Regions from separate parts of the Cobetia sp. L2A1 genome, predicted to be linked through region 2. Evidence: predicted binding sites of a transcription regulator. Region 2 holds the regulator's gene; each other region holds the start of a gene.
The links. The regulator FNR, encoded in region 2, switches genes on or off when oxygen is low (the NO sensors DNR and NnrR bind a similar motif). The targets are predictions, from matches to a motif close to TTGATNTANATCAA.

Region 1: a site for FNR is predicted at 4,892-4,905, ahead of GQR90_RS05505 (OmpW/AlkL family protein). Genes of this name have one in related genera too.
Region 3: a site for FNR is predicted at 1,282-1,295, ahead of clpB (ATP-dependent chaperone ClpB). Genes of this name have one in related genera too.

Annotation. Positions count from the first base shown of each region.
Region 1 covers NZ_CP047025.1:1,269,069-1,275,883, forward strand. Annotated here, with positions in the region: gene GQR90_RS05485 (DUF6314 family protein) at 1-205, opposite strand, end outside; gene GQR90_RS05490 (carboxylate/amino acid/amine transporter) at 204-1,085, shown strand; gene GQR90_RS05495 (aminotransferase-like domain-containing protein) at 1,181-2,827, opposite strand; gene GQR90_RS05500 (DMT family transporter) at 2,971-3,873, shown strand; gene GQR90_RS05505 (OmpW/AlkL family protein) at 4,057-4,665, opposite strand; gene GQR90_RS05510 (OmpW/AlkL family protein) at 5,092-5,685, opposite strand; gene GQR90_RS05515 (lipopolysaccharide kinase InaA family protein) at 6,051-6,815, opposite strand, start outside.
Region 2 covers NZ_CP047025.1:308,904-315,718, forward strand. Annotated here, with positions in the region: gene GQR90_RS01420 (HvfC/BufC N-terminal domain-containing protein) at 1-365, opposite strand, end outside; gene bufB (MNIO family bufferin maturase) at 362-1,312, opposite strand; gene bufA2 (BufA2 family periplasmic bufferin-type metallophore) at 1,441-1,713, opposite strand; gene GQR90_RS01435 (fatty acid cis/trans isomerase) at 1,978-4,476, shown strand; gene fnr (fumarate/nitrate reduction transcriptional regulator Fnr) at 4,608-5,357, opposite strand; gene GQR90_RS01445 (hypothetical protein) at 5,651-5,923, opposite strand; gene GQR90_RS01450 (cbb3-type cytochrome c oxidase subunit II) at 5,920-6,585, opposite strand; gene GQR90_RS01455 (cbb3-type cytochrome c oxidase subunit I) at 6,582-6,815, opposite strand, start outside.
Region 3 covers NZ_CP047025.1:3,853,290-3,860,104, forward strand. Annotated here, with positions in the region: gene clpB (ATP-dependent chaperone ClpB) at 1-1,128, opposite strand, end outside; gene pgeF (peptidoglycan editing factor PgeF) at 1,417-2,196, opposite strand; gene rluD (23S rRNA pseudouridine(1911/1915/1917) synthase RluD) at 2,265-3,218, opposite strand; gene GQR90_RS16340 (outer membrane protein assembly factor BamD) at 3,325-4,116, shown strand; gene GQR90_RS16345 (NAD+ synthase) at 4,250-5,884, opposite strand; gene GQR90_RS16350 (PP0621 family protein) at 6,065-6,331, shown strand; gene thiO (glycine oxidase ThiO) at 6,391-6,815, opposite strand, start outside.

The DNA of each region.
Region 1 (6,815 bases), 960 kb from region 2:
CCTGTTCGAGGAACACCAGCTCGTCCGCGCCATGGTTGGCGGGTTCTGATTGCACTTCTACCGTCCCGATGCCGCGCCCCGACCAGGCATTGCGCGAGTCAGGGCCCGAGTGCGACGAAAAATCCAGCTGACGGATCTGCGCAAGCAGTGAATAGAGAGGTACAATATCAGTCAACTTTTCCTGACTACCGGGTTTACTCGTCATGTCCTACCTGATTGGTGTCACGGCCCTGTGGGCCTTCTCGTTTTCCCTGATTGGCGTCTATCTGTCCGGTCAGGTCGATAGTTATCTGGCGGTACTGATACGTATTCTGCTGGCCAGTCTCATCTTTGCCCCTTTCCTGCGGCCACGTGCCATTCCAGCTCGCCTTCGCTGGCAGTTGATGGCAATTGGCGCTATCCAGCTTGGCCTGATGTATATCTTCTTCTATCGCTCCTTCCTGCTGTTGCCAGTGCCGGAAGTGCTGTTGTTCACGATCTTCACGCCGATCTATATCACGCTGCTGGATGACCTGATGCAAAAGCGATTGTCGCCATTCTACCTGCTGACTGCCGCCATTGCGGTGATTGGCGCCGCGATCATCCGCTATGACGGCATCAGTGACGGTTTCTGGTTGGGGTTTGCCGTCGTGCAGGGCGCCAATCTGTGTTTTGCCATCGGTCAGGTCGCCTATCGTCACGTGGTGCCACAGCTACCCGAGGATATCGCTCATCGACATGTGTTCGGTTGGTTCTATCTCGGGGCCTTGGCGCTGGTGGTGGTGATGTTCCTGCTCTTTGGCAGTACCGACAAGCTACCTTCGCAGCCGGTTCACTTCGTGGTGCTTGGTTGGCTGGGCATCATCGCGTCTGGCCTGGGGTACTTCCTGTGGAACAAGGGTGCCACTCGCGTGGACGCCGGCACGCTGGCCATCATGAACAACGCGCTGGTGCCGGCAGGACTGTTGGTCAATCTGCTCATCTGGAACCGTGAGGCTGACCTCGCACGGTTGGCATTGGGCGGCACGATCATCGTGGCGGCGCTTGCAATCAATCGGCTGTGGGCGCGTCAACGCGAACAGAAGTCACGCCAGTCCGTGGCGTAGTCTTTCCCTGACGATATCGTCAAAGGGTGAGTTCTTCGGGACTTGCCCTTTACCATGATGAACACTGCTTCATGGACCGCTTAGAGGACGATGAATCAGGCAGAGTCTTGCTGAGAAAGCGCCTGTTTCAAGTGGGTCGTCAGGCGTTCGAGCGTGTTGTCTTTTTTCTCGTCTTCACCGACACCGTATGGGGTGCCATTGAGCTGACTGTCATCCAGTTGCGCGGCATTGAGACGTAATCCGATGCTACTGGCATTGAACAGGCTGCCGGGCAGTGTGGCGATACCCGCTGCCAGCAAGGTTTGATAGAGCTGTTCCAGCTGCTGGGCATTCAGGTTTGGCAGCCCGCACCATTGCAGGTAGCCACCACTCGCGGGTGGCAGCCAGACTTGATCGCCCAGCTCATTGCGAAGGTGCGTGCGCAATGACGCGAGGCGCCGAGCATAGCAGCGCCGCATGCGGTGGATATGGCGGCCGTAATCGCCACTGGTAATCAGCTCACTCAGAGCTGCATGCATCCACGGCATGTCCCCCATGCCGCTCGCCCAGCGTGCACGAATCATGCCTTGCATGCCCAGTGGTGATGGGGCGTCCCTCTCCGATAGCCACAGCCATCCGCAACGAGTACGGGGATCAAGCGTCTTTGAGAGCGAACAGAGGGTAATCAGCTCCGGCATGGCTTCGCCGCCCGCTATGGACTGTAGCTGTTTGAGGTCTGCCAGCCACGGGCGTCGAGTCTCGAAGCTCAACTCGGCAAAGGTCGCGTTCTCGATCACCATGATGTCGTGACGTGCGGCCAATGACAGCAAGCGCCGGCGATCTGCCAGGTCAAGTTGTCCGCCCAGTGGGTTATGACAATCCGGTGTGACTATCAGTGCATCCAGTGTCAGTCGAGTGACCACATGATCAGGCGTTGGCACTGCTGATGCGTCCCCTGCCAGCATGAGCGCAAGCGCTTCGACATCCAATGCAGTGTGCGCATGAGTTGGCAGCGCAATGGCCTGATGGCCATTGGCTTCAATCGCGGCAAGCACGCCGAAGTAGCCCGGCGCTTCCACACCGATACGACAGCTGCCATGTCGCGCACGCAGCTGGCCCAGGATAAGTGACATGCCTTGTTGCGCGCCCTGGCAGATCAACAGTGCTTCACTGTCGCAGGGGTGGCCGCCATTGGTCAGATGCGTGGCAATGGCTTCCCGCAAGACACTTGAACCGGGGGGCAGGGCGTACGCACTGGGATGTTCAGCGTGATGAGTGATGTGATGGCGGACGAGGCGATAGAGCCGTCGCACCGCCGGAGCATCCAGCTCCGGGTGTGCGGCACCCAGAGGAGCCAGCGCTGGATCACTGGCGTGTGCCATTACTTGCCATGCCGGATCACTGATCGTCAGTGTCGATGCCGTGCATGGGCCAAGCGCGTGGGTTTGACGCGGTGTCTGTCGCTGCTGAAGGGGGCTCGGTGAATTGTGCTCTGCGTCAGGGGATCGGCCTGACAAGGCATGCTCATCCAGTGGCGCGACACGATACCCGGCACGCGGATACGCGGTGATGAGGCCGGCAGCTTCCAGTTCTCCATAGGCGCGAATGACACTGTTGAGCCCAAGTCCTGATTGCGCGGCTTGCTGGCGCAGAGAGGGGAGTTGCTGGCCTGCTATCACGCTACCGCGATGAATCTGGTGTCTGAGATCCTCTGCCAGCTGCTGGTAGCGTGGCAGCGGGCGGGGGTGGGCGTTGTCACTCATTGTCATCTGTACCCATTGAATAACCTGTTATCTGTATCTTGTATCCCCCATGAGGTTCGCTGCAAGCTGTTGTCACTGAGCTGTCATCAGCCACGGGTCACCTGTCGGTGGTTCGCCATCGCCTGCCCAAGAGAGTCTGTGTCATGTGGATGCCATTATCGTTCGTGTTTCTCTTTGCTACCGGCTTCATCGCGGCGCGTTTTGGTACCCTGGATGCTGAACCCTTCACTTTGCTTCTCGTGCGCAGTCTGTTGGTATTGCCAGTCCTGGGGGTGATTCTGCTGCTGCGTCGCCAGCCGCGTCAGTGGGGACGGCGCAAGGATCGCCTGTCTCAGATGGGGATCGGCATGCTGCTGCATGGTGCCTATCTCGGAGGCGTGTTTGCCGCGGTCAAGGCGGGCCTGCCTGCCGGTCTGACAGCACTATTGGTGAGCCTGCATCCATTGATCACGGCAGCGCTGTCGCTTCCTCTATTTGGCGTGCGCCTTGGGGCAAAGCAGTGGGCAGGACTTGCCTGTGGCGCCATTGGAGTCTGTCTGGTGCTGGGCGCTGGCTTGCTGGAAGACACCGGTGCTCAGGCGCTCGACTGGCCATTGATCGGTCTCGTCTGGTGCCTGATCGCGCTGATTGGCGTCTCCAGCTCTACGCTGTGGCAGAAGCGTGTCAGCGGCAAGATGGGGTTGGTCGAAGGACTGATCTTTCAGTATCTCGGTGCAGGCGGTGTCTTTGTGGTCGCCGCGAGCAGCGTCGGCAGCTTTGCCTTTGATCCGACGCCGCGTCTGTTGCTGACGATCGCCTGGCTGGTCATTGCCATCTCGGTAGGGGCCATCTGGCTGTTGATGCTGATGCTGGAGCGCGGAGAGGCGCATCAGGTGGCACGTACCTTCTTCCTGGTACCGCCGTGTGCCGCCTTGATGGCATGGTGGCTCTTCGATGAGCAGTGGACACCACTGATGGTGGCGGGTGCGGCATTGGTGGTCGCAGGGCTGGCGTTGGATCGCCCGCGATTGGCCAAGCCAGTCGTGCCCGCGGCTTCAGCTCGCTAGAGGTTGCAAGGCTGAGCACTGAGAATGCAGGGCTTCATCCAGTGCTCTGCGTGAATGACACCCATGACAAGACGCCCCGTTGGCCTTTTTCGAGGCTGACGGGGCGTCTTCACTTCCATGCTCAATACGTTGATATGGGCCGCTCGGCTGTCAGCGAAGAGGTCCCTGTCGATGCCAACGCGATCAGAAGCGGTAGCTGATGCCTGCCATGGTCACGATGGGATCAATCTCGACCTTGTCATGAATGCTGCCCGCGACCGTGACATCGGAATCGATATCCAGGTACCAGACGGCGACGTTGGCTGCCCAGTGGTCGTTGATCACCAGATCTGCGCCAATCTGTGCGGCGCCTCCCCAGCTGTCATCCATCTCAAGACTGGTGCCATCATCCAGCGTCTCATCGGAGAAGTGGGTGTAGTTGATGCCAGCACCGATGTAAGGCTGGATACGTGAATCACGCCCGCCCAATGGATAGTACTGAAGGGTCAGCGTCGGCGGCAGGTGATCGACGGAACCCGCTTTTTCGCCATTCAGCGAGATGTCGTGATCAAAATCCTGGGCGGCCAGCAGCTCGATACCGAGGGTGTCAGTGAAGCGATAGCCCAGGGTGAAGGCAAAGGCACTGTCATCACCGACGTCGACATCTGCGCCGATGGCGTCGATGCTACCGTTGTCGCTTTTCGGGGAAACCTTGGCAATCCCCGCGCGTGTCCAGAATTGACCGGCACCGTAGTTCAGTGAATCGGTGCGATGACCATCAGCGACTGCTGGAACGGCAGCCAGTGAGGTCATGCCCGCCATGGCGGCAATGAGCACCAGGCGTGTCACGCGGGAAGCGTGGTTGGCACGTAGGTCAATGAGATTGGCGTGGGCCAGATGGAGAGGGGTGCTGACTGACATGATTCGCTCCCGAACGACGGACGAGTATAAGAAGAGTCGTCAGTCTAGAAGCTAAGAGATACAAAAAATTGATCTAGAGCAATGGTTTACGCGTGTCTACGGCAAGACCGGCATGCGTTTGATGCAGATCAATTTTCGTATGCTATGCCATGATGCAGGCGAAAAGTCTCGTCTGCTTGCCAAAACCGTCGATACGCACATGCGAAAACGCCGCAGACCTGTAAGGTCTGCGGCGTTTCTACGAGAGCTAAATAGGATTTGACGGATCAACCGTCTAGCGTATTTCCCTCTCGCGGCTCCAGGTACGTGAAGATGTACTTAGAAGCGGTAGGTCACACCAGCACCAACAGTGACCGGATCCAGCTCGGTGTCATTGACATCCTGGCCGTTGATCTTGGTGTCAGCCTTGACGTCGGCATAACGAGCGAAGCCGTTGACTGCCCAAGACTCGTTGACGTTCAGGTCAACACCCAGCTCGGCAGCAGCACCGTAGCTGTCGTCGATGTCCATGCTCTGGCCGTAGGCAGATTCGCTGGAGAAGTGGGTGTAGTTCAAGCCAGCACCAGCGTACGGCTGGACGCGGGCATCAGTACCGCCCAGCGGGTAGTACTGAAGCATCAGGTTGATCGGCATCTGGCTGAAGTTGCCGGCGCCATCTTCGAATTCAGTGCTGAATTCTTCAGTGGACTGCAGGGCGACTGCCAGCTTGTCGTGGAACATGTAACCCACGGAGCCAGCGAAACCAGATTCGTCCTTGGCAACAAGGCCGTTGCCGTTGTTGGACTTGCCGTCAACCTTGGCAACGCCGCCGCGCAGGAAGATGTCACCCTTGCCGTAGGCCATTGCAGATTGTGCGCCTGCCATCATGGTGCCGGCGATAACAGTAGCGGTCAGGATCTTGATAGCGTTCATGTGTAATTCTCCTAGAAGCATGAGCCTCGTGGGCTTCCTGTCAGCAGAGCCTCGCTACCGTATGGCCTTGGCCGGGTACTCTGCGTGGCTGCGTCGATCAGGGGACGAGACGAACTATAAGAAACACTGTTCTGTTTGGCAAGCATTTTTTTAGAACAATGTTTGAAAACATTTATAGCGTCTTGTTAGCAGACGTTAACAAGTATTTCAGTAAACGTGAATGTCTTTTGTTCGAGACGTCGAGTGGCGCCATTGGGCGACATTCAGGTTAATGTTACTGACAGGTTTATAAGACCTTGGTCTCAAGGCGTCTGTCGTGTGAGCGCATACTACTCAGTGTGTGCTCACATCACCAGTGTGTTGGTTCAGCGACGCTTGCGCTGTCCACGTATTTCAAGTTGTGACAGCCAGCGATCAACCTCAGTCGACTTGGGGGAGCTGTCGCAATAGATGGCCAGAAATTGACGCCAATCGTCTTGCTGCCAGCAAGTGAGGCGGCGCCACAGCACATAGAGGTCACGCAGACATTCGTGACGGCGCAGCACGAAGCGCCGCGTTTTCTCAAGATCAATGATGACAGCGTCCATCTGTTGCCGGGCGTCAGTGAAGGTATCCGGGCGGTTGAGGAATAGATGTTTTGGAAACAGGCAGCCATGCATCATGCCGGCCTGGTGTATCTGGCGGACCAGACGGGCGCTGGCTGTGATGACTTGTCTTCGATACTCATCGTCAAGCTCTGGCCACCGGACATGCCATGAGTCGAGATCGTCGCGGTTGGTCAGGTCAAAGGTGATCAGGATGGCGCGCCAGTGCTTGCCCTGTTTGCGCTCGCCGTACCATCCCGCCTCAACCGAAGGGATTCCCAGGGAGTGATAGCGGCGAATGGCGCGCCATTCACGCGAAAAGGTGGGTTCTCCCAGTGGGCGTACTACGCTACGTGCCAAGTGGTTGGTCTGCCGCTTGAGATATAGTCGGTGACGCTGCCCCTTTTCATCCTCCAGTGTCAGTAGCGAGACAGTCGAGACACCGCCACGTTCCCGGTTGGGGATATCGACGTTCTCGGCGGCCACTTGCCAGAGATGTTCGAAGCTATTGAGTTCATGGCGCGCCAATAACTTGGCAAGCTCAGA
Region 2 (6,815 bases):
AGCGAGCGCTCGGGCTCGCGTGCTGCCACGAAGGCAGGAAAATACTGTCCCGCCCAACGAATCGAATAGTGGCTTGGAGGATGGGCGCGCAGGTATTCACGACACATAAGCCCGAAGGCATCGTCGCCGATCAACGTATGCACTGCCTCGAAATCTCCCCCGAAAACCTCAAAAAGGCGTAATCGATAGGCCGTCGCATAGATGCCCAGGCGTTCTTCTGCGCTGGCCAATGCATCACTGACGACAGCCTGAACTGCTGCGGCTTGAGTCTCGGGAGTCGGTGCTGCCAGATAGGCGCCGGTCACGTTCTGTAGATGAGCGAGAGCCTCACGATCAGCAGAGGGCGGAAGCGAAGTCTGCTTCATGCAGGTAAACCTCCGCTCATGAGATGAGAGGCAGTGCCAGGGGCAGAATCTTCGCTGAGTGGTCGGCCACTGCGACGACGTAGTTCGGCATATTCCGCCATCAACTCCGACCATGGCGGGAAATTATCATCGCGCTCGATCATGGTGGCGACGTCGCCAAATCGCTCGCGCGCGGCGTCATAGAGCGTCCATACCGCATCCGGTACCGGTTGGTCATGGGTGTCGATGCACAGCTCGCCACCAGAGACAGTCTGTTTGATATGGCCGGCAAGGTGATGCTGCCAGACACGATCGACAGGCATGGCGTCCAGATAGGCCAATGGATCAAAGCCGTGATTGCTGCTGGAGACGATGACGTTGTTCAGGTCCAGAAGGATCAGACAGTCAGCGCGGCGGCTGACTTCGGCGAGGAATTCCCATTCGGTCATTTCATCAGGCTGCCAGGTCAGGTAGCTGGAGACGTTTTCCAGCAGAAGCTGGCGTCCAAGCGTGTTCTGGACCTGGTCGATACGCTCGGCCAGATGTGTAATGGTCGCGTCGGTATAGGGGAGGGGTAGCAGGTCATGGAACTGATGGGCACCTGTGCGCGTCCAGCATAGGTGGTCTGAGACCCACATTGGTTCGATGCGTTCGCACAGTGCTCGCAGTTCACGCAGGTAGCGAGTATCCAGCGCGTTGCTGCCGCCGATGGACAACGATACGCCATGCAGGGCGATGGGATAGTGCTCTCTGATACGCTCGAGGAAATGCAGAGGCTTTCCCCCCGCACTGACACCTTCAGCCTCGATGCGGCCCGGGCCCATGTAGTTCTCGCTGATGGCCTCGAACCAGTCGATATCTGGAAGGGTCGTCAGAATCTCGTGGTAGTACTCGGGGCGAAGTCCCAAGCCTTGACCCGCGCCTGAAGTCGCTCGAGTGGCGAGATGGTGTGTATGTGTGACCGGCATGCGCGCTGCTCCTTTCAGATCTACAGCCCTTTCTACAAGAACGGGAGGACGGTATGCCGTCCTCCCGTTGAGCCTATAGGCTCTAGCTTGGCGCCATCATCGAAGCTGAGACGCCACCACCGTAGTGCTTAGCTCTTGCCGGAGATGACCTCGCCGCCGGCACCAACGCAGGATTCAGCACTGGCAGTATAGGACCAGCCCTGGCCTTTGCAGGCATTCTGGCCCTTGCAGGCGCTGCTGGCAGTCGCGCAGTCGGAGGTGCCCTTGCAAGAGTTGATACCAGAGCACTTGACGGCGTTGTCGGCGGCTTGAACAGACATGGACGTCAGCGCAGCGGTGGAGAAAAGTGCGGCAGCGGCGGCAGCGAAAGTGACAGCGGTTACGGTCTTCTTCATGGTCATGATGGTTTCCTTGCGGGCCAGGCCCGTCATTATTTAATTAGTTATTAAGGCTCATCGCGATCTACCGCGCCGGTCAGGCAATCTAGGCGGATCACTCAGTCTTACGCCAATGACTTTATATCGGATGCGTGTTGACTAAAAAAAAAGCACACGTACTTCGTTCAACGTTGGCGAAGGACCGTTAGACAGCGTGTGGCATACTGTGCAGATATCCTACCAAGGTCGTGCTCTACGCCCTTTGCTTCTGTTGACTGGAGTTTTTGTATGCTGAGTCTACTTCGACGCCTGTGGCATGTTTCGCGCTGGCGCTGGAGCGTTCTGCTGGTACTGCTGCTTGGTGGATGCAGTGTCGTTGCCCTGCAACAACTGGATGCACGTTTCGGCACCCCTTCTCCACACAATCGTGAAGTGTCACATGACAGCGTTGCTGGTCGTCAGTGGGAGAGTGAGGTCAAGCCAGTCATTGAGACGCGTTGCGTCGTTTGCCATGGCTGCTATGACGCGCCTTGTCAGCTCAAGATGTCATCGGCAGCGGGGATTGATCGCGGAATGAATCCTGCGCCGGTCTATGACGGCACGCGCCTGCTGGCGGCAAACCTGACGCGTATGTTTGAGGATGCCGATACCACCGAGCAATGGCGCAACATGAATTTTTCGCCGGTGCTCAATGAGCGTGTGGACTCGCCCGAGGCCAATCTGGAAGGTAGTACGCTGTTCCGCGCACTGAGCCAGAAACGCAAGGCACCACTGCCCGTGACGGATGAAGGCCTGCTGCCTGAAGATCGCTTCGATCTCTCGCTCAATCGCAGCCAGGTCTGTGCCCCCGTCGAGCGCTATGACGATTTCGCGGAAGACCATCCCGACTGGGGCATGCCTTATGCGCTGCCGCAGATCAGTGATGAAGAGCACCGCACACTGGTGAACTGGCTTGCGCAGGGTTCGCCGATGACGGGGCCTACGCCGTTGCCCGCGTCACTGGCGCCGCGCCTTGCAGAGGCCGAGGCTTTCCTCAACGGTGATAGCCTCAAGCAACGCCTGATGAACCGCTATATCTATGAACATCTCTTCCTGACGCACCTGTACTTTCCGGGTGTCGATGGTCCTGATGGTCGTCCGATCTTCTTCGAGCTGGTGCGCTCCAGTACGCCGCCCGGCGAACCGCTGCAGCGGATTTCCACCCGTCGTCCTTACGATGCGCCTTATACCGCCTATCCCGGCGATGCCCGTCTGACCATGCCGCATGATGACGCTGGCCGTCCGCGCGTCTATTACCGCCTGTGGCAAGAACGTAGTACGGTGCTGGCCAAGAATCATCTGCCTTATGCGATGACCAAGGCGCGCCTGGACCGCTGGCAGTCGTTGTTCCTCAGTCCGCAATACACCGTCGATGACCTTCCGGATTATGATCTCAAGACGGCTTCCAATCCCTTTCTGACCTTTGAGGCGATTCCCGCTGAATCACGTTATCGCTTCATGCTTGATGAAGCCCATAACACCATCATGGGCTTCATCAAGGGGCCAGTGTGTCGCGGACAGATTGCGGTAGATGTGATCAATGATCATTTCTGGGTCGGTTTCACGGATCCGACACTGTTCAGTCGGCCTGAAGTCGAACGCACGCTGGCGCGAGAAGGCAAGAACCTTAGCCTGCCCGCAGCGCAGAGCAGCAATGCACTACCCATCAGCTCCTGGATCAAGTTCGAGGGCAAGCAGAGCGCTTACCTCAAGGCCAAGCAGGCACTGATGACCAAGGCCTACGACGACGGCAATCTGCACCTGGATACGCAGATGATGTGGGATGGTAGCGGCTGGAAGGACGGGCCGGGCAAGGGGCACAATCCCAATGCGGCCTTGACGATTTACCGTCACTTCGACAATGCCGCAGTGATGAAAGGGTTAGTCGGTGGCACGCCGAAAACGGCGTGGATCATCGATTACCCGATGCTGGAGCGGATACATTATCTGCTGGTGGCAGGCTTTGATGTCTACGGCAACCTGGGCCATCAGTTGATCACGCGACTGTACATGGACTTTCTGCGCATGGAAGGCGAGAACAACTTTCTGGCGCTGCTGCCGGCCGGCGAGCGTCAGGCGGTGCACGATAGCTGGTATCGCGATGTGGGCTCCGGATTGGAGGGGTTGTTGTTCAAGAAGCCGCCACAGTTCGATGCCCCCAGTGGCATCGTCTGGACGCCAGAAGAGCTCTCGTCACCGGAGCAGGCTCGGTTGGGGCTGATGACGCGCATGCACCAGCGCTTGGCACCCGAACTTGAGGAAGGAAGAAACTTGAGCAACGTCAAGGACACGGCCGTGCGTCACGAGCTTGAAGCCCTGAGCTATGTGCGAGGCTTCGCGGCCAGCTTGATGCCAGAAGTCACGATCATCGCGCTTGATAGTGGTGATGGTGGTCGTCCGCAGCTCTTCAGTATCTTGCGCAATTCGGCACATGCCAATATCACCAGCTTGTTCGATGAGGCTGCCAATCGGCGTCCGAAGGAAGATAGTCTGGATGTGCTGCGCGGTGTGGCGGGAGATTATCCGAACGCCTTCTGGCATTTGACGCCCGATATGCTGGATGGCTTGGCTGAACGTGTCGCTGCACTCAGGGATGAAGATGATTATCGTGCGTTGATGGCAGATGTCGGTGTGCGGCGGACTGATCCGCGCTTCTGGGAGTTCTCGGATAGTGTGTTGCGAGCCAATTATGCGGATCGTCCAGTAGAAGCAGGATTGTTGGATTACAACCGATTGCAGAACCGCTAGTCAGTGATAACGCCACTCGCCTGCGGTGAGTGGCAAGCCTGCCAGACACGCCGAAGCCCGCCACGATATCGCGGCGGGCTTCGGCGTTTACAGCGACTCTCCATCCTGTCGCAAGACAAGGGGGTCGCAGTTCAGCGTCCACCCTGACACTCGCCTTCAGCTAGCTCGATCAAGCCATCCAGATGCAGTATGTGGACCTCGCGCGCCTGTATATCCACCAGCCCCTGAACCTGGAAGCGAGTCAGGATACGGCTGACCGTCTCCACTGCCAGGCCCAGATAGCTGCCAATGTCAGCACGTGCCATCGAGAGGCGAAAGCTATACGGCGAATAGCCACGGCGGCGGAAGCGCTGTGAGAGATTGACCAGAAAACTGGCCAGTCGCTCATCAGCTGTCTTGCGTGATAACAGCAGCATCATGCGGCGATCTTCGCGCAATTCCTTGCTCAGACTCTTGAATATCTGAGTGCGTAGCTCAGGGATCTGTTCGGAGAGCGCATTGAGACGATCAAAGGGGATCTCACACACAGTGGTGGTTTCCAGTGCTACGGCGGTCCCGGGGTAGTAGTTGCTATCGATGGCATCGAGACCTGCAAGCTCGCTAGGCAGATAGAAACCGGTGAGCTGCTCCGCACCGCTATTCTCAGTAGTGATTTGTTTCAAACTGCCCGAGCGCACCGTGAAAACGCAGTCGAAGGCTTCGCCCTGAGTAAATAGAGTTTCCCCCTTTCTGAGTGGCGCACGTCTGCGAATGATGGCATCAAACTGATCAATGGCTTCCATGTTCAATGCCAGTGGTAGGCACAGCGAACTGAGTGAGCAGGTCTGGCAGCGGGCTTCATGCGCGCGTAGCCGATGCGTTGCCATTGCGTTGGCCGTCATGGTGACTCTCCTGGGGCATATCGTCGAAACCCGTGGGGGCGAGCTTCTGGGGGGACGTTCGAGCACAGCACGTTGAGGCGGATTCCGTTCCCGTTCCTCTCTGAATTCGCGGTCCCCGAGCGGGATGGTCGCTAATTCGATGCGGTGAATTCTGCTATTATATTAGTTTTGTCTTATCTTGTCGTGCCGTAGGTGTTGGTCGATATTCACGATTCTAGGCGTATTGGCAGGACAATGAGCAAGCTGCGACGCCCTGTCTCAGATACCACCCTACGCTCATTAGCCCGTACTTATTAGCCTGTACCCAATAGCTTCGAGAGTGCGGTGAGTAGAGTGATCAGGAATAGCAGGCTCCAGAGGCGTGGAAGTGGCATGTCTGGCTGACGCACGTCATTGATATGATGTTCTTCTGGTGGTCCATCTCCCTCAGGGTCGCTGGCATTTCTCTGGCTCCACGCTTGGCAGCTGAATAGCAGCAAGGCACACAGCGTGAGGCTGCCAAAGCCAATTACGCACATCCAGAGATTCCAGAATAGGGGGAGGTCAGTGCCTCCGAGCAGGTTCATGGCATATCTCCTGTCTGTTGCGCGTTTTCGGCCTTTCCTGACGTTACCAACGCTGTCTGGGATGCCGCGGAGTTCAGAGAGGGATGGTTCAGGTAAGCGAGCAGAGCGGTGATTTCTGCCACACCGCGTACCTTGCTGGGCGCTGCGAGAATTTCGTCATCACGGTAGGGCACCCCCAGTGCCTGCAATGCACGCATGCGGGCTTCAGTGATCTGCCCCGTCAGTGCTCGTTCGAATAACCAGGGATAAGCGGGCATCGATGAGTCTGACACCTTGGCTCGAGGGGAATGCAGGTGAACTCGCTGCCATGCGTCGTCATGCTGTGTCGGCAGGCGGCTCAAGTCTGGTCCGCGCCTCACGCTACCCCACAACGAAGGGCGGTCGAACACGAGATTGCTGGATGTTTGAGTCACGCCATAGCGCGCATGATCACCGGGCAGGTCGCGCACCATTCGTGTGTGACAGTGCTGACAGCCCTCGCGACGGTAGATCTCGCGCCCTTCCAGTGCGAGTGCATCCAGTGGCTTCAGTCCCTCGGAGGGAGGAGCAAGTGCCGTCTGAAAGCCCAGTGGTAGTAGCTGAGCCAGTGCACCAAGACTCAGCGTTATCAGACACAGTGCCGTCATCAATCCGGCGTGACGTTCAAGCAGCACATGTCTCATGCGAGACGCCCTCCACGTGACAGCTCTCGATCCTCTGAAGCGCTAGCCAGTGCCTGCGTGACATTGGCGGCCATCAACAACATGCCGATCATCCAGCAGCTAAGGCCCGCCAAGGTGATCAGCATCGGAGTGCGCGCCGTCGCCAGTATCTCGCCAAGGGCATATTGCGGACTGCCATCCGCGGCCAGCGCATGCCACATCGCACCTTGCAACAACGTAGTCGCCCAGCT
Region 3 (6,815 bases), 570 kb from region 2:
CAGCCTCGCTGCAGCGATGATGGCGCTATCGGTGATATCGACACCGTGATGCACTTCATAGCGCTCTTTCAAGCCGCGCAGAATGGCAACGGTGTCTTCTTCACTGGGCTGATCGACCTGCACCTTCTGGAAGCGGCGCTCCAGCGCGGCGTCTTTCTCGATGTACTGGCGATACTCATTCAACGTGGTGGCGCCGACACAGTGCAACTCACCGCGCGCCAGGGCGGGCTTGAGCATGTTGCCGGCATCCATCGCGCCTTCCGCCTTGCCCGCGCCGACCATGGTATGCAGCTCATCGATGAACAGGATGACCTGGCCTTCCTCCTGCGACAGCTCCTTGAGCACCGACTTGAGGCGCTCCTCAAACTCACCGCGGAATTTGGCACCCGCCAAGAGCGAGCCCATATCCAGTGACAGCACACGCTTGTTCTTGAGGCCTTCCGGCACTTCACCATTGACGATACGACTGGCCAGCCCTTCGACGATGGCCGTCTTGCCGACACCTGGCTCGCCGATCAGTACCGGATTATTCTTGGTACGACGTTGTAGTACCTGAATCGTGCGTCGAATTTCCTCGTCACGCCCGATGACGGGGTCGAGCTTGCCTTCCCGCGCACGCTCGGTCAGATCCATGGTGTACTTGTTGAGCGCTTCGCGATTGTTTTCCGCGTCTGCATCTCCCACGGCCTCACCACCACGCAAGGCATCAATCGCTGCTGCCAGTGCTGGCTTCTTGACACCCGAAGAGGTGAACAGCTTGCCAAGATCCCCGCCCAACTCCAGCGCTGCCAGCAACGCGAGCTCAGAGGCAATGAACTGGTCACCGCGTTTCTGGGCTTCGCGGTCTGCCAGATTGAGCAGTTTGCCGAGCGCTTGAGAAGGCGCGACATTACCGTCGAATTGCGAGACGGTAGGCAGGTCATCCAGCTGACGCCGCAGACCGCTCATCAAGCTGGTGGCATCACCGCCCGACTTGTTGACTAGCGCCTTGAGACCTCCGTCACGGTCCTCCAGCAATGCCAGCAACAGATGCTGAGGATGAATCTCGTTATGGCCACGACCCACCGCAAGGGACTGGGCATCGGACAGTGCGTTTTGCAGCTTGCTGGTCAACTTGTCCATACGCATGGTGCTTCTCCTGAGAGTCATTGCGGTACTCCTTTTCTCAGGAGCTTCGCCTGTAACAATTCGTATCTGACCCTCAAGATGGGGGCTGACTTGCGGCTTTCAAGGGAGCATGGCTACGCGGTGTGCGGCACCGCAGCATATATGCCACATTCCCTGACCTGGATCAGATATTCAGCGTTTCTCTTGAACAGTCCTGGCGAGCCTTTCTGCCAAAAGTTACTCAAAAAAAACGCCCCGCCCGCCTGAAAAAATTCAGGCGGGCGGGGCGTTTTTTTTGAGCGATGCTGTTCAGCGCAGCCAGATCACCGTGGCCAAACGTCCCGTCACACCATCATCACGACGATGGGAATAGAAACGCGGTTCCGAGGCAGTACAGAAATGTCCGCCACTGATATGGCCAACGCCGGCGCGCTCGAGCCGCAAGCGTGCCAGCTTGTAGAGGTCACACATGTAGTGACCTAACCGGTAGGGGCTGGATTCAAAGGCATCTTCTGCCTCAGCCTGATCGGCCACGAAAGCTTCGCGGACCTCAGGGCCCACCTCGAACTGTGCATTGGAAATCGCCGGCCCCAGCCAGGCCATCAGCTCGCCGGGGTCTTCCCCGAGACGCGCGACCGTGGCCTCAAGCACACCCTCTACCAATCCACGCCAGCCAGCATGTGCCACGCCGACGCGCGTACCCTGACGATCGCAGAACAACACCGGCAAGCAATCTGCCGTCATCACGACACAGGCTTGGCCCGTGCCGGTACTGACACAGGCATCTGCACGCGGTGATGCGACAGTAGCCGCAGCCTCACCGCCATGACAGACCTCAAAGGCATCCACGACCTGAGTGCCATGCACCTGATCCAGCCAGGCCAACGGGCGATCATCATCGACTTCTGCTGCCAGTAACTCTCGTACCCGCGCCACCATCGTCGGGTCATCACCGACATGCAGTGCAGAATTGAAACCGGCAAACGGCCCCTGACTGGGGCCACTTTCGCGCGTGGTGACAAAGGCCTGCACCGGGCTGGGTGCGGGCCAATCCGGTAGAATCAGGGTCGGGCGCTGGCTGTCGTGCATGTCATCTCCTTGGCGCCAGCGCAGGCCGATCGCCATTCTTGCTCGACCGACACGGTGCCAGCAGTCACTCAGCGGGCGATGTCTTCCTTGAGATAATCGATCAATACCAGCATGTCGCCCGGCATCTCGGCACGGAATTCCACTTCCTTGCCGGTGATCGGGTGAATGAAGGCAAGACGACGTGCATGCAGCGCCTGACGCGGGAACTGACGCAGCAGCTCCTTCAGTGGATCACTGGCACCCGGCGGCAACTTGAAACGGCCACCGTAGACCGGATCACCGACCAGCGGATAACGCTGATGTGCCATATGGACGCGAATCTGATGCGTACGCCCCGTCTCCAGCTTGCAGCGGACATGGGTATGACCACGGAAACGCTCAACCACGCGATAGTGCGTGATCGCCAGCTTGCCACTGTGCGTGACCGCCTGACGCTTGCGATCCTTGGGATGGCGACCGATCGGGGCATCCACGGTACCGCCAGCCGTCATCACACCGGTCACGACTGCATCGTATTCACGCGACACGGTACGTGCCTGCAACTGCTCGGCCAGCTCAGTCTGTGCCGTCAGCGACTTGGCGACCACCATCAACCCACTGGTGTCCTTGTCGAGACGATGCACGATACCGGCTCGCGGCAGCATGGAATTGCCCGGGCAGTGGTGCAAGATGGCGTTCAGCAAGGTGCCATCATGATTACCAGCTCCGGGATGCACGACCATGCCGTGATCCTTGTTGATGACCAATACATCATCATCTTCGAAGACGATCTCGAACTCGATATCCTCAGGACCGTGACTGACTTCTTCCTCAAGCTCGGCGTTCAGGGACAGGCGTTCACCGCCATATACCTTCTCGCGAGGCTTTACGGCAGCGCCGTCGAGGGTCAACACACCGGTCTTTATCCAGTGTTTGAGGCGCTCACGGGAGTAGTCGGAGAAGATCTCGGCACAGGCTTGATCGAAGCGCATGCCAATCATCGTTTCCGGAATCCGCTCTTCGCGGTTAATGGTGTCTGCCATATTGCTCTCTGAGGCCGTTTCGCAGGAAAGGGCCTTTGCTTTATAGTAAGTGCGGATCGGCGGATTCTAGCATGCCCGCCATGGATTGCCCGAGATGAGGAAACCGATGCGCGCCCTTCCCTTGACTGCCCTCGCCCTGGCCAGCACTTTGCTGGCTGGCTGCGCGACCTCCGAGCCGGCACCGGATCTCCAGGAACAGGAGCTGTATCGTCAGGCTCAGGTTTCCCTGGATACCAGTCGCTTCAATTCAGCCGTTCAGCAACTCGAAGCCCTGGATACCCGCTTCCCGTTCGGCAGCTATGCCGAACAGTCGCAGCTGGAACTGATCTACGCCTATTATCAGGTCGACAACTGGGAAGCGGCACGCGCCGCGGCCAGCCGCTTCATTCGCCTGCACCCCGATCACCCGCAAGCCGACTACGCCTATTACATGCGTGGACTGGCAGCTTACAGCGCAGGCCGGTTCAGTTTGGAATCCCTCGAGATGATCGATATTTCCAAACGTGATCTCGGCGCCACGCGTGATGCCTATGTCGACTTCGGTGAACTGGTGCGTCGCTTCCCCAACAGTACCTACGCGGCAGATTCACGTCAGCGCATCATCTATCTGCGCAACGTGCTGGCGCGAGGCGAGCTTCAGACTGCTGATTTCTACCTGCGCAAGCAGGCCTATCTGGCAGCCGTCAAACGTGGCGAGTGGGTGTTAGAGCACTACCCTAACACTCCTGCTACCCGCGATGCGCTGGCCGTGATGGTAGAAGGCTATCTGGGCCTCGGTCTCCGTGACCGTGCCAGCGAGACTCTGAAGGTACTGATTCAGAATGATCCGGACAACAAGCGTCTGGATGGCCGTACTTTTGAACCGCGTTACGTGAAGGCTGATGACCTGACAGTTTAACCACTTTCAGACGTGAGCCATCATCATCGAAAAGCCCGTGATCACCGATCACGGGCTTTTTTTCATGCGACGACGTCGATTTGAGCAGCTTGCGCAAAGAATCCCAGATCTGTCATATCACCTGCCGGATACCTTATTCGCCAGCGGCCCAGCCATTGACGATCGGGTAGCGACGGTCTCGTCCGAAGCCGCGTGGCGTGACACGCACACCCACCGGCGCCTGCCGACGCTTGTATTCACAACGATCGACCAGACGCACCACACGGTAGACGTCTTCCTCTTCAAAGCCTGAGCGAATGATCGCCTCGGCGCTCATGTCACCTTCGATATAATGGGTGAGAATCGCATCCAGGGTGTCGTAATCCGGCAGTGAATCACTATCGAGCTGATCTTCAGCAAGCTCTGCCGATGGCGGACGCGTGATGACACGCTCCGGGATTGCCGGACTCATGGTGTTGCGCCAATGCGCAAGGCGGAACACCCACGTCTTGTAGACATCCTTGAGCGCATTGTAGCCACCGACCATGTCACCGTAGAGCGTGGCGTAACCGACGGCCATTTCGCTCTTGTTGCCGGTGGTCAGCACCATCAGGCCCTTCTTGTTCGAGATGGCCATCAGCAGTACACCGCGACAACGGGACTGAAGATTTTCCTCTGTGGTATCACGCTCACTACCGGCAAAGCTCTCGGCCAGGGTCTCGGTGAATGCCTCGACCATCGGCGCAATAGGCATTATCTCGTAGTTCACACCCAGCAGTTTGGCCTGCTCTGCGGCGTCTTCCTTCGAGATGTCCGCCGTGTAGTGGTACGGCATCATCACCGCATGCACACGATCTGCTCCCAGGGCATCGACAGCAATCGCCAGCGACAGGCCGGAGTCAATTCCACCGGAAAGGCCCAGCACCACGCCCTTGAAGCCACTCTTGTTGACGTAGTCGCGCAGACCGGTGACCAGCGCACAGTAGAGCGATTCTTCGGGCGACAGCAGCTCGGCGATTTCTCCGGACTGAGGCACCCAATGACCATTTTTCTGCTGGAGGAACTGCACTGGCATCAGGCCGACATCCCACCACGGCGCCTGCACGCAGGTATTTCCCTCGGCATCGATCGCTGCGGAGCCACCGTCAAACACCAGCTCATCCTGACCGCCAATCTGATTGACATAGACCAGCGGGCAGCTCACTTCCGCGGCACGCTGGGCAAACAGGCGATTGCGCTCGGCCGGCTTCTCGAGATGATAGGGGGAGGCATTGAGGCTGACCAGGATGTCGGCACCCGCATCACATGCCTGACGGATCGGCGCACCGTCCCAGAGGTCTTCACAGATCACAATCCCCAGACGAGCGCCACGACACTCCACCACGCACGGCTCGGTGCCTGGCGTGAAGTAGCGCTGTTCATCGAAGACCTGATAGTTGGGCAATGCCTGCTTGGCATATTCAGCAATCCACTCGCCATCCTTGAGGACACCGGCCAGATTGTAGCGCTTGCCGTCACGCATGCCGGGATAACCGACGATGACCATCACTCCCCGCGCGACCTTCTTCGCCATGCGCGCACGCGCCTCTTCAAGGCGTGCTTCCATGGACTCGCGCAACAACAGATCTTCCGGCGGATAGCCGGTCAGACATAGCTCAGGGAGCACTACGACGTCGGCCTTATGCTCAAGACTCGCTTCGCGAACTGCCTCAATGGCGCGTTCGGTATTGCCGGGAATATCACCGACCAGCGGGTCGAGCTGGGCCATCACCAGAGTCAGATCTTGCATGCAATAAGGATCTCTCGATTGGCGGTTCGATAAGGGGCCAGTACACTGTGGCCAGACATCTGGCTCAGACGACTGAGCCGTGCACCGGTCCATCTGAATTCATGATGACCGCCATTGTCCCGCAAGGTCACGCCGCTGGCAAAAGCCAGTCGCGTGTCCTCATCAGGGAGTTATATAGGAATGAGCCTGTTGATCATCCGTCTGCTGGTTTTCGTCGTTCTATTCTGGGCCGGTCTGCGTCTTTACCGCATGTATCGCCAATGGAAGCTAAGCCAAAACGACTATCACGATGACGTTCCGGCCGAGCGAAAGGCGCAAAACATGGTGCGCTGCGCCTATTGCGATCTACATCTGCCGGAAAATGACGCCATCCGTCATGAAGCACTGCATTTCTGCTGTCACGAACATCAGACGCACTTCCTCGAGGAAGGCCCGCGCAAGAAGTAACCCAGCGCACGGGAATCAGAGCATTCCGATGCGCTAGAAAGCGTTTCCGAACAACCGCATCACGCCCAGTGCGTCGTCGCTGCTTCTGACGGCGCCTCTTCCCCGGAGACCTCTGCCAGCAAGGTCGCGGGCTGGTAGGGCATGGGGTCGATGATCGGCGTGCGCCCGAGCAGCTGATCCGCCAGCAGGCGGGTCGATGCCGGTGCCAGCACGAGTCCATTGCGATAATGACCAGCATTGACGTGCAGATGCCGGCGCTGGGGCACTGCACCAATGAACGGCGTGCCCGTGGGTGAGCCGGGGCGCAAGCCTGCCCAGTGGTGCTCAACCTCACACTCTGCCAGCGCAGGGATGATCTCGCAGGCACTCTTGACCAGCGAGTCGCGCGCCTCTGCGGTGGTGGTCTTGTCGAAGCCGACCTCCTCAAGCGTAGAACCCGCCACGATGCGTCCATCAGCACGTGGGATCACGTAGCGCCCATTCT